2 linked regions of the Rosistilla oblonga genome follow. The protein of the gene in region 1 interacts with the protein of each later gene in a pairwise test. Links are inferred from orthologs where the notes say so. Each region holds a gene or a part of one and is shown in the gene's direction. Other genes may lie near its edges.

The links.
Region 2: the proteins of CA51_RS04045 (region 1) and def interact in binary tests that used the Escherichia coli proteins (3 or more experiments, as listed by UniProt). The link is inferred for Rosistilla oblonga from one-to-one orthologs.

The regions. Positions count from the first base shown.
Region 1 is NZ_CP036292.1:1,144,289-1,150,750, reverse strand. What follows is about bases 3,004-5,886. They hold CA51_RS04045 (aspartate-semialdehyde dehydrogenase), read left to right. Parts: upstream 3,004-3,878; coding sequence 3,879-4,895; downstream 4,896-5,886. Other genes in these bases: CA51_RS04035 (SHD1 domain-containing protein), read right to left, coding at 5,822-5,886; truA (tRNA pseudouridine(38-40) synthase TruA), read left to right, coding at 4,921-5,703; CA51_RS04050 (formylglycine-generating enzyme family protein), read left to right, coding at 3,004-3,821. Outside these bases: CA51_RS04065 (GtrA family protein), read left to right, coding at 1-129; CA51_RS04060 (TAXI family TRAP transporter solute-binding subunit), read right to left, coding at 392-1,468; CA51_RS04055 (carbon-nitrogen hydrolase family protein), read left to right, coding at 1,636-2,475; more of CA51_RS04050, read left to right, coding at 2,658-3,003; more of CA51_RS04035, read right to left, coding at 5,887-6,462.
Region 2 is NZ_CP036292.1:3,916,062-3,922,407, forward strand. Bases 2,425-5,191 are described here. They hold def (peptide deformylase), read left to right. Parts: upstream 2,425-3,399; coding sequence 3,400-3,984; downstream 3,985-5,191. Other genes in these bases: CA51_RS13880 (FAD:protein FMN transferase), read left to right, coding at 2,425-3,346; fmt (methionyl-tRNA formyltransferase), read left to right, coding at 3,977-4,945; CA51_RS13895 (3-keto-disaccharide hydrolase), read right to left, coding at 5,024-5,191. Outside these bases: CA51_RS13865 (PSD1 and planctomycete cytochrome C domain-containing protein), read left to right, coding at 1-225; CA51_RS13870 (DUF1501 domain-containing protein), read left to right, coding at 285-1,685; CA51_RS13875 (zinc ribbon domain-containing protein YjdM), read left to right, coding at 1,835-2,176; more of CA51_RS13880, read left to right, coding at 2,306-2,424; more of CA51_RS13895, read right to left, coding at 5,192-6,001; CA51_RS13900 (cytochrome c oxidase assembly factor Coa1 family protein), read left to right, coding at 6,311-6,346. UniProt on the Escherichia coli protein: Removes the formyl group from the N-terminal Met of newly synthesized proteins. Requires at least a dipeptide for an efficient rate of reaction. N-terminal L-methionine is a prerequisite for activity but the enzyme has broad specificity at other positions.

The DNA.
Region 1 (6,462 bases):
TTGCACAGCCTGCTGGGGATCCACTACCTGATCGCAACTGCAACGGTCTTGATCGCAGGCTTTGCGGCAAAGTTCCTGTTCTACAATCGGTTCGTCTTCGGCCGCCCGAACACAGCCACCCAACCGTAGTGGATCTTGTTAAAGATCCTTCAAGCGCACATCAGCCGCAATCACGCCGAACGCGTTGCAACGATCAGCCGGTTGTGGAGCGAACGCGATCACCACCGCTCAACTGCGACCACCTTCGGCGGTCAACGACGCCCCTAACGCAAAAACCGTAGGTGGCGTTACGCTTACCTACGGTTAATTGCTTCGATCCCTGCCGGGATAATTGGATATCCTCGAAGGATCTTTTAACAAGATCCACTACGAGAACCTTTAACGTCGCCGACTACTCAGCCGCTGCGGGTGCTTCGGCTGGCGCGTCTGCTGCGGGAGCTTCTTCAGCAGCTGGCTTTTCCGCAGCCTCCAAGACGCCTACCTCTTCGTAGAACTTGATGGCACCGGGGTGATATTCGATCCCGGTATTGCGAGCGACATTCTTTTCGTTGATCGCTTTGCCCGCAGGATGCTTGCCGGCGATCTCCGCTCGGTTTTCCCAGATCGACTTGGTGACTTCATAAATCAGTTCGTCGCTCTGCGATGCCGCGGTGATCAAGTGCATCGAACCGACGTTCAGTCCCAAGAAATCGTTGTCGAGTCCTTTATAGGTTCCGCCGGGAATCGTCGCAGGGTGGAAGAAGGCGTACTTCTCGATCAGCTTTTGGCGAGCCGATTCGTCGAACGGAATGTAGGTCACGTCGAACGTGCTGGCAGCTTGAGTGATCGATCCCGTTGGAACCGCTCCGCCCAAAAATGCAGCATCGGCGGCGCCGTCGCCCAATTGATCGACAGCTCCACTTTGCGTGGCGTTCAGCGAAGTGATCTCATCCCAAGCGACACCATGCTCGGCTAGGATCGGTTCGACGAACTGTTGGAATCCGGCACCGGCAGGTCCGGTGATCACGCGTTTGCCTTTCAGATCGGCGATCGATTGAATCCCCGAATCGGCTCGTGCGATGAAGAGTGCCACGTTAGGTGCCAGCGTCGCGATCGCACGAATGTCGTAAACCTTGTCCCAACCCGCTTCGCCACGCGCGGCGAAGTAGGAGATCGCGGCGTTGGAGAGCGCTAGCTCCAATTCCGCTTGCTGCAATCGGCGGATGTTCTCTTGCGAGCCCTTGGTCCCCTTGGCTTGGACCTTCCAATCGACGGTCCCCTTGTGTTCGTTCAAGACCTCAGCGATCGCGCCGCCGACGACGGGAAAGGCACCGCCGACCGGAGCGGTTCCCATGCTCAAGAACTGACGTCCGCCAGTGGCACCGCCATCGCCAGTGCTGTCGCTCTTCTTGCAACCCAGCATCAGAGCGGACAAAACCAGCGAAGCGACAAGCGCACGATGTTGCGAAATTTGGAGCATTAGAGCCATCGGGAATCGACCTTCAAGAGTGTTCGAGGGATGGAGAAATCCCAGTTGGGGCGGGAATTCATTTGAATCTCATGTATATTAACACGCCCCCTTGGGCGAGGCTAGAAGCGGGGCCCGCCGGCCCGAATCGGTCGGGTCACCAAACTTTCAAACAGGTCCAACTTGCCATGAGCCAACAAACAAAACGCGTCGCAGCGGTTCAGATGGATGTCGCGTTTGCCGACATCGACCACAACGTCCAACAGATCCTCGCCAAGATCGCGACGGTCAAAGCCGATGGAGTCGATCTAGCCGTCTTCCCCGAGTGCGCACTGACCGGATACTGCTTCGAAAGTCGCGAAGAAGCGTTGCCGCTGGGACTGTCGATCGACGACCCGCTGTTCGATTCGTTTGCCGCCGCCTGCGGGGATTCCGACCTGCACGTGATCATCGGTTTCCTGGAAATCGAAGGCGACAAGCTGTTCAATTCGCAAGCGATGATCAACCGCAGCGGTGTCGTCGGCAGCTACCGCAAGATCCATCTGCCGGGCGTGGGCGTCGACCGATTCCTCGATTCTGGCGATCGCGAATTCAGCATTCAAGCGGCGGGAGAGATCCGTGTCGGGATGGCGATCTGTTACGACAGTTCCTTCCCCGAAACGGCTCGCGTCCTCGGCCTGCACGGTGCCGACGTGATCGCGCTGTCGACCAATTGGCCCGTCGCGGCGCGGCGGACTGCCGAGATCGTGCCGCCGGCTCGCAGCATGGAAAACCATCTCTACTTCATCGCCGCCAATCGCGTGGGGACCGAGCGGACGTTCGAGTTCTGCGGGATGAGTTCGATCGCGGGTCCCGACGGCGTGATGATCGCCGAAACCGATAGCGATCAAGAATTGATCCTGACCGCCGACATCGACCTTTCGATCGCTCGAAACAAACAGATCGTCCGGACTCCCGGAAAGCATGTGATCGACCGATTTGCCGACCGGCAACCCGAACGGTACACCATCATCGGCGAAAAGAAGTAGCCGAGCGGTCACTCTGTGCAGAACACGCATTTTTTGTGGCCGCGGCGAGTGGAGAGGAGCCGGAATTGAGCCGGTAACAATCGCCAAATTGCCCCCCTTTGACTACAATGCAAAGCAACTCCGTGCTTCACGAATCTTCGTCCCGCAGAAACGACTTACATATGAACCTGTACGCTCGATCTTTGTCCCTGTGCTTGTTTGCGTTGACAAGCTGCGTCGCCATCGCAGCCGATGACAGTGCAAAAATCAAAGGCTTCTCGACAACCCAGCCCGAGAAAGGGCCGTTTGTCGCAGTCGAAGGGGGCTTTATGGTCCCTTACACCGAGACGATCCCCGGCACCGAGATCAGCTTTGAAATGATCCCGGTCCCCGCAGGAAGCTACAAAATGGGCAGCCCAGCCAGCGAAAAGGGGCACAAAGAGGACGAAAGCCCGCAGATCATGGTCAATGTCGATCCGATGTGGGTCTGCAAGACCGAGGTCCGCTGGATCGAATACAAAGAGTTCATGGGAATGTACAAAACTTTCAAGGAGTTTGTTTTCCGCGACATGCGGAAGGTCACTCCGGAAAACAAAGTCGACGCGGTCACCACGCCGACCGAACTGTACGAGCCCAGCTACACCTTTGAATTTGGCGACGACGACGACCTGCCGGCTGTCACGATGACCCAATTCGCAGCCAAGCAATTCACCAAGTGGCTGTCGAAGATGACCGACACCCAGTACCGCATTCCGACCGAAGCGGAATGGGAATGGGCGGCTCGCGCCGGCAGCACCACCGCTTACAGCTGGGGCGAATCGGCCGACGAGATCGACCAATACGCTTGGTACGCCGACAATTCTCCCGATGGCCCGTCGAAGGTTGGACTGAAAAAGCCAAACGCTTTTGGCCTCAACGACATGCTGGGCAACGTGGCTGAATGGACAATCGACGCCTACCTGGAAGACGGCTACAAGGTTTTTGAAGGCAAAACCGTGAAGGCGTCCGAAGCGATCAAGTCGATCGAAACCGCTGACCCACGCGTCGTCCGCGGCGGCAGCTGGGAGATGGAGCCCGAAGACGTCCGCTGTGCTTCCCGTCTATACAGCGTCGACGAAGATTGGAAAATGGATGACCCGAACATTCCGCTGAGCCCATGGTGGTTCACCAGCGATCCATCGCGCGGCGTCGGCATGCGATTGTTCCGATCGTGGAAACCGCTGTCCGACGAAGCGATGAACAAGTTCTGGGAGATCGATTCCGAAGACATCGAATTCGACGTGATGTCTCGTATCGAAGAAGGCCGCGGCGTGCTGGGACTGGCCGACCCCGATTTGGCCGAAGCTGCTAAAGCGGTTCGCGAATAGATCGTCCGAGAACCGATAGACATAGACAACAAACATCTGGAAAAGTGAGACGCAAAAGTGATTGATACCTTGGCCGTCGTCGGCGCGACCGGCGCCGTGGGTCGGATCGTGCTAGACCAAATTTTGCAACGCAAGCTGCCACACGGACGCTTGCGATTGTTGGCATCGGCGCGATCGGCCGGCCAAGTCGTCACGTTTGGCGATCAACAGATCACCGTTGAATTGATGGAACCGAGCGCGTTCGACGGCGTCGACGTCGTGATCGCCAGCACACCCGACGAAGTATCGGCTGAGTTCGCGCCGTGGGCTGTCGAACGCGGTGCGATCGTGGTCGACGAGAGCGGATATTGGCGGATGGACCCGAAGGTGCCGTTGATCATCCCCGAAGTCAACGCGTCGGCGATCGACAACCACCAAGGCATCATCGCCAGCCCCAACTGCTCGACCACGCAGATGGTCGTCGCCTTGGCTCCGCTGCACAACGCGGCACGCATCAAGCGCGTCGTCGTCAGCACCTACCAAGCCACCAGCGGTGCCGGACTGGCGGGCGAAGCGGAACTGATGCACTCGACTCGAGGATCGCTCGATGGCTCCGCTCCCGCAGCCAAGACGTTCCAATACCCGATCGCGTTTAACCTGATCCCTCAGATCGGATCGGAAAAACACGAGGGTTACACCTCCGAAGAGATGAAGATGGTCTACGAGACTCGCAAGATCTTCGGCGACGATTCGATCGACGTCTGCCCGACCTGCGTTCGCGTTCCGGTTGCGATCGGCCACAGCGAATCGATTCTTGTCGAGACCGAAAAACCGCTGACCGTCGAACAAGCCCGCGAGCTGTTCGCCAATGCCGACGGCGTGACTTTGATCGACGATCTGGCCGGGCGACAATACCCGATGCCTGTCGACAGCGCTGGCAAGGACGACGTTTTTGTCGGCCGTGTTCGCAAGGACCTCAGCAGCCCCAACGGGATCGCGTTCTGGTGCGTCAGCGACAATCTCCGCAAGGGAGCCGCGACCAACGCCGTTCAGATCGCCGAACTGTTGGCCAAGAAGATGGCTTCGGTCGCCTGATCATTTTGCGGAAGCCAGGCCTGACGTGTTGAGAACTTTTCGTTTGACCATCGGCTACGATGGCTTCCGCTACGCAGGCTGGCAGGTCCAAGCGGACCTGCCGACGATCCAAGGCGAACTGCAACGCGCGTTCGCTGAATTGACCGGCGAGCGCGTCTCGATCACCGGCAGCGGACGGACCGATTCGGGCGTCCACGCGATCGCTCAAGTCGCAAGTCTCACCACCGACGCCTGGCGATCCAGCGACGCCGCGTTGGGTCGCGCGATCAACACGAAGATCCCCGACGACATCACCGTCTATCGCTGCGAAGAGATGCCCGTCGACTTCCACGCGTTGCGCGATGCCGTCGGCAAACGCTACCGCTACCAACTGCAGATCGGTGGCGTCCGCGACGCCTTCGACTTCCGCTACTTCTGGCACCACCACGTCCAACTGGACATCGAAGCGATGCAGCAAGCAGCCGCCATGATCGTCGGCACCCATGATTTTGCCTGCTTTCAAGCGACCGGCAGCGAGCGTAAAACGACGGTCCGCACGATCCACGATTTGGCGCTGACAACAGGGCAGGGGAGAGCAGGGCAGGGGCACTTGATCGTCGAAGTCGAAGCGAACGGGTTCCTCTACAACATGGTCCGGAACATCGTCGGCAGCCTTGTCGAAGTCGGCCGCGGCAAACATCCGCCCGCCTGGATCGAGGAACTGATCGCCGGTCGCGACCGCAACCAAGCCGGCCCCACCGCCCCAGCCCACGCCCTGTTCCTGCTGCGAGTCGACTACGACGTCCAACCGCTAGCCGCGCAACAGTAGCCGCGTTGAATCCGAGACTCCCTTCAAACCCAGCAACCCACCAACGGAATTCACCGCGGCATCGCAAACGCAACCACCTGGCGGTCGTCGGCTGAAGCCTCGACTCCAGCGCGGTCGGTTACGGTTCGAAGGGGTTGTCTGCGTTGAGGGCGGCTTCCCATGCTTTTAGATAGGTCTGGTCGGCGGCGCTTAGTTTTGTCACGGGGACGGTGACTTCTCGCCCGTCGGTTCGCTTCAACACCGCGCCACCATTTTCGACTCGCAACAGATTGGCTTCGATCTTGAATCGCCCCGTGGCGTCGGACCATGTTCGAACGGGACTGGTCCCCTCAGCTGCCATCGGCGCGGCGGAGACCGAAGCGGGTTTGTTCGGTTGCGGTAATTGCTCGGGAGCCAATTGGACGTTGCGGCGTTTGACGGTGACCTTTCGCGAACTGCCGGCACGCCGGCGAACGACTACGCTTTTGTCGGCGTTCAACGAGACAATCTCTCCGGGAAACCAGAAGGAGCCGTGCTCTTGGAACTGGACGATCTGGCCGACATACAACGGCGTCAACGCATCGACTTCGCGGTCGGTCGACTTCACCGTCCCAAATCCGCCGTAGGCCTTCTTCAGATCCTGGACCACCTTGTAGTCGGGTGCCCATCGCATCAAGGCATTATGAGCTGCCGAGCGCAGTTTTTTGTCCTCGTGCTCGATGTGAGCCTCGATCGCCGCGGCGACTTTCGGGCTGGGATCCGCTACGCTTTTCTTCGCCA
Region 2 (6,346 bases), 2.8 Mb from region 1 along the record:
ACGATCCAGAAGTTTCCGCAGGTCGAGGATTCGAACGTCCATCGCGAGCGAGTGATCTGGATGTATCAGTCGGCTTTTGCGAGATCGCCAACGGCGGAAGAACTGGACATGGCAGTGCAGTTCATCGAATCACAAGACACAAGCGACGCGTCAGCGGAACTCGCGATCTGGGCCGACTTGGCCCATGCCTTCATCAACACCAAGGAGTTTATATTCCTGCGATGAACTCACCATTCCAATTCCCCTGCCAGCGACTGCAACCACAAGCGACTTCGCGCCGTGAGATGTTGACGCGCACCGCAAGCGGCTTCGGCGCGGTAGCGTTAGCTGCGTTGGGAGCCGATCCGGCGTTCGCCGCTGGCAGCCAAGACGCAAAGACTTTGGGTGCCCCGTTGCACGGACTGCACCACCAGCCCCGAGCGAAAAACGTAATCTTTCTGTACATGGACGGAGGACCGTCGCAGGTCGACACCTTCGATCCTAAACCGTTCCTAACGAAGTTTAACGGCAGGGATCCGGCTGATTTTTTCCCCGTCGAACCGACTCAATTCAATAACACCGGCAAGGTGCTTGGCAGCCCATGGAAGTTTGATTCACATGGCGAATCGGGGATCCCGGTCAGCGCACTGTTTCCTCATGTCGCAGGTTGTGTCGATGAACTTGCGGTCGTTCGTTCGATGGTATCGGAGTTTCCCGAGCACACGTTTGCGAACTATTTCTTGCATACCGGCAGTGGCTTACAGGGTCGGCCGAGCATGGGCGCTTGGGTCAATTACGGTCTGGGCAGCGAATGCCAAAACCTGCCAGGATTTGTCGTCATCAACGGCGGCCTGATTCCGCCGGGCGGCTTGGACTGTTTCGGCAGCGGATTTTTGCCGGCCAGCTATCAAGGATCGGTCTTCAAACCGTCGGGCTCGGCTGTTGCCAACATTCAGCGAACGGAGAAATCAGCCGAAGCGCAGATCCGAAAACTAGCCTTGGTTCGCGGCTTGGACAGCATGGCGGTCGACCAGTTCGGCAAACATGACAGCCTCGAGTCGGCGATCCAGAACTATGAACTCGCCTATCAAATGCAGATGGCGGTTCCCGAACTGATGTCGCTGACCGACGAACCCGACTACATCCAGTCGATGTATGGAATGGACGCGGAATACGCTCCGACGAAGATCTACGCATCGCAGTGTCTCTTGGCCCGCCGGCTTGTCGAACGCGGTGTTCGTTTTATCGAACTCACCTGCCCCGCGGTGGGCGGCGACCGCTGGGATCAACACAACAACTTAAAACAGGGGCACGAGAACAACGCGCGGGCTGTGGATCAACCGATCGCAGCATTGCTGAAGGATCTACGACAGCGCGGCATGCTCGATGAAACGCTGGTCGTTTGGGCTGGCGAGTTTGGTCGCACACCGTTTGCGCAAGGCAAAAACGGACGCGACCACAACCCTCAGGGCTTCACGATCTGGATGGCAGGTGGAGGCGTGAAACCCGGAACGGTCTACGGAGCTACCGACGAATTTGGATACAAGGCTATCGAAAATCGGTTGGAAATCCATGATCTTCATGCGACGATGTTGCATCTGCTGGGCGTCGATCACACCCGCTCGACCTTCCGTTTTGGTGGCCGCGACATGCGGTTGACCGATGTCAAAGGGCACGTCGTCAAAGAGCTAATCCAATCGTCTTAGCGGTTCACACCGGCGGAAAACGCTTGTTGACCGTGGCGGCATTCTCGGGGCTGTCGTCTACCGTCCGAGCCGGCAGTGTTACGATCGGCGCTCAAATGTTAAACTGTCCGCGGCGTTAACCTACTGACGATTCCGTGACGAGAACCATAATGAGCGATCTGCCGAACTGTCCCGAATGCGACTCCGAATACACCTATGAAGACGGCATCCTTCTGATCTGCCCGTCTTGTGCCCACGAATGGACCGCCAATCAGGCGGAGGACGATCAGCAACAGGAGCCGGGTGTTCGCGATGCCAACGGCAATGCTTTGCAATCGGGAGACACCGTAACGGTGATCAAGGATCTCAAAGTCAAAGGGACATCGTTGGTCGTCAAGGTTGGCACCAAGGTCAAGAACATTCGGATTGTCGATGGCGATCACGACATCGATTGCAAAATCGACGGAGTGGGCGCGATGCAACTGAAGTCGGAATTCGTCAAGAAAGCTTAGGTCCCCACGACGCGGTCGGCTCCACGTTGCGATTCACTCCCCCACGCCGAACTGGGGGATCTGGCAACCAAACTTACACGAAGCGATGGGTTGATGTTGAAGCGATCTGATTCTGTTCCCCTCTTACCGTTGTTGCTCGCTGCGACACTGCTTTCGGTCGGTTGTGAGCGTCCCGCAGCGGAAGCGGTCGCAGAGGCAAAGCCTGTCGAAATCTTGCAGTCCGCGGGCAAGACGATGGGAACGCGATACGAAGTCAAAATCGCCAACCCACCGGCGGAACTGCCCGCCGACTGGCAACTGTTGATCGACCGCGAACTGCGACGCGTCAACGATCAAATGTCGACCTACATCGCCACGTCGGAGATCTCTCGCTTTAACAGTTCCGATAGCTCGGATTGGTTTGATGTCTCTGCGGAAACCGCAAACGTCGTCGCCGCGGCGCTTGAGATCTCTGGAAAGACCGACGGCGCATTTGATGTAACAGTGGGTCCGCTGGTCAACCTGTGGAGTTTCGGCCCCGAACAACACGAGAAGTCTGTTCCCGATCAAGCTGCCCTCGATGCGGCAGCGGCGGTCACTGGATACCAATCCCTGCATGTCCGCACCGATCCACCGGCGCTTCGTAAAGACAAGCCAGGGTTGCAGGTCGATTTGTCCTCGATCGCCAAAGGGCACGGCGTCGATCGGATCGTCGATCTAATGCAGGGACTTGGATGCAAAAATGTGTTCGTGAACATCGGTGGCGAGATCCGCGCGATCGGGGATAAGGGGAAAGATCGTCCTTGGCGAGCCGGCGTGGAGCGTCCCGACGAAGCGACGACCGTGCTGCTGTTTCCGGTAGCTATCGAAGACGATGCGATCGCCACGTCGGGCGACTACCGCAACTTCTTCGAGATCGACGGCAAACGCTACTCCCACACGATCGATCCCCGCACCGGCCGGCCGATCGAACATACCCTGGCCGCGGTTTCGGTCGTCGCAGACAACTGCATGCTGGCCGACGGTTGGGCGACCGCGCTGAATGTGCTGGGCCCCGTCGAAGGGCCTCGAATTGCCGCGGCGGAGTCGATCGACGCGTATTTATTGGAACGCGCCGACGGTCAATTCCGGCCTCATCCTGTCGGCCGCTTCGTCCAATGGAGCAAGCCGCCTGTGACGCAACAGGACTGATCCTATAATGGAGAGCTTTCCGTCCGCTTCGACTTTCCCCCGCGCCAGTTGCCATGCCACTTGAAATCGTCCCGTATCCCCATCCAACTCTGCGTTACAAGAGCAAGCCGATCCGCAAAGTGGACAAGGCCCTCCGCGAGGTCGTCGCGGAAATGTTCGACCTGATGTACGAATCGCGCGGCGTTGGACTGGCGGCAAACCAAGTCGACATCCCATTGCGGATGTTTGTCGTCAACCCCAGCGGGACGCGTGGCGATGGCGAAGAATTGGTGCTGATCAATCCCGTCATCCAACGCCCCAAAGGATCTTGGCAAGCCGAAGAGGGATGTTTGAGTTTGCCCGGCATTTACGGCAACGTAACTCGCCCCAAAGAGATTCGCTTGAGCGCCTTTGATCTGAAAGGCAATCCGATCGAACGCACGATCGACGACTTTCTTGGCCGCGTTCTGCAGCACGAAAACGATCATCTCGATGGCGTGATGTTCATCGACCGGATGACCGACGAAGCACGCCGCGACCTCGAAGGCGCGTTGGCTGAATTTGAAATCGACCGCGAGAGCTGTCAGCAGACGGGTTCGATCGAGCCGGACGATGTGATTATCGAACGCCGCAACGAATGGGAGCAGCGGTATGCCTGATCGTCCGTTAACGATGGTCTTGATGGGAACCGGCCCCTTTGCAGTTCCCGCTTTCGACGCGATCCGCCGTTCGGCTGATTCGATCGCCTTGGTCGTGACACGCCCCGAGGTGATCAGCAAAAGTCGCAAACCGGCGCCGCCCAGCCCGGTCCGCCAGTGGGCGACCGACAACGAATTACCGATCTACGATCCGCCATCGATCAACGACGTCGATGCGGTTGCCAAATTGCAAGCGCTGCAGGCCGACCTGTTTGTCGTATGCGATTACGGCCAGATCTTAAGCTCCCAAGCGTTGGAAGCCGCAGTCATGGGAGGCATCAACCTCCACGGTTCGCTATTGCCATCCTACCGCGGCGCAGCCCCGGTTCAGTGGGCGGTATGGAATGGCGACCCGGAGAGCGGTGTTTCCGTGATCCACATGACGCCGCGTTTGGACGGCGGTCCGGTGATCGCATCGGCTACCACGCCGATCCAGGCGACCGAGACCGCGGGAGAACTGGAACATCGACTCAGCCAACTTGGAGTGCAGCCGACGCTCGACGCGATCCAAACGCTACGCAACTGGGATCGAGAATCGACGATCGGCGTGCCACAGGACAAGTCGCTCGTTTCCAAGGCGCCGCGTCTAGCTAAGGCCGATGGAAGAATCGATTGGTCGAAAAGCTTGCGGGAGATCGATTGTCACGTTCGCGCGATGCAACCTTGGCCCGACGCGTTCACCTTGGTCGAAACCGGAGCCAAACAACCGCTGCGATTGGTAATCCGGCAACTCGTAGCGTCGGATCATCCTCGTCCAGCCGACGCGCAGCCCGGGCAAGTGATCGTCGTCGACGGTCGTTTGTTAGTCGCCGCCGGAGACGGTTGCGTGGAGATCCTGCGTCTGGTCCCAGCCGGAAAACGCGAGATGGCCGCCGCTGAATTCATGCGGGGCAATCCACTGCCGGCCGACGCGATACTTTAAACAGCCAACCGCCACGAGTTGCCGATCCGACAACTGCCGGATCGGCTTCACTTGCATGAACGCTGTCACAACGAAGCTCTACTTTTTCACAACCCAGATGTTGCGATAGACAACGGGATTGCCGTGCCCTTGTAGATACAGCGCATCGGCCTCGGGACCTTCGGGGTGACGGCCGGGCGTTCCGTGGGGAAGCTCGAGATCATCGTGAATTACGACACCATTGTGCCGAATCGTCGCTCGAGCATTCTTCGTCTTGTTCCCTTGGTCGTCGTATCGTGCGGCGGTGAAATCGATATCGTAGGTCTGCCATTGCAGTGGTGGAAAGCACATGTTGACGTTCGGTTCAGCGATGCTGTAGATCCCGCCGCACTCGTTGTTTTTGCCAGCCAAGCCAAACGAATCGAGAACCTGCAACTCATAACGGCTTTGCATATAGACGCCGCTGTTACCGCGAGCCTGCCCGCGCGCCTTGGGTTTGAACGGCGTGCGAAATTCGAGATGCAACGTATGGTCGCCAAACTTCTCGCGACTGAAGCAATTCGCTGCCAACAGATCGCCTTGCAACTTGCCTCCTTCGAAGGCGTCCGCTGAGGATCCGTCGAACAACACGACCGCGCCGGCTGGCGGCTTCGCTCCCAACGTATCGCTCTCGCGTTGCACTTTGTAGAGCGTGCCGCGCAAAATTCCGTCGGCGACCGTCGAGACGGCGAGTTCACCGTTGGCGATTTCAATCTTAAACAGCTCATTGGCGAAGACAGCAGCATCCCCCTCCAGTTCGCCGTCGATCTCGACTTTCACATCTTTGTGCGACCGATCCGCGTTGGGCAATCCGCCGGTATAGCTGACCATACGGAACTTGCCGTCGCCCAACGCAATCACTTGGACACCAAATTTGACCGCCTCGGGACCGGCGGTCCCCTCGTATTCTCCCTGAATTTTGTAGTCGATCGGAGCGGTTGCGGGATCGAGGTAGGTGTCTTTCAAATCGTTATCGTCAGCGAAGACAGCGACGTTCAGCATCGCGATACTGATCGTCAAAGCAAAAATTCGATTCATGGGGCTCTCGCAAAAAAACATTAGAGGGGGGTGGTACTACGTGGCACAGCATACCATCGCCGTGTGTCAATTGAAACGTTTCGACAAACGACGCTACAGACGCCCCTTCCCCGTCAAACGATCAGCGATTCCCAAAGCGATTGGGTACCGTAGGTCGGGTCGGTCGCATTGATCGACTTCGGCCGATGTCACATAATCATCGCAGCCCGGGGCATGAACGATGCTCGCAGGCTCTGCGATGCAGAGCCGACCATGAGGCACGCCGGGCGTCGCTGCCCCAAATGAAACCAATCGAAGGAACGCACTATAATGTCAAGCTACACACCGGAAGACGCCTTTACCCCC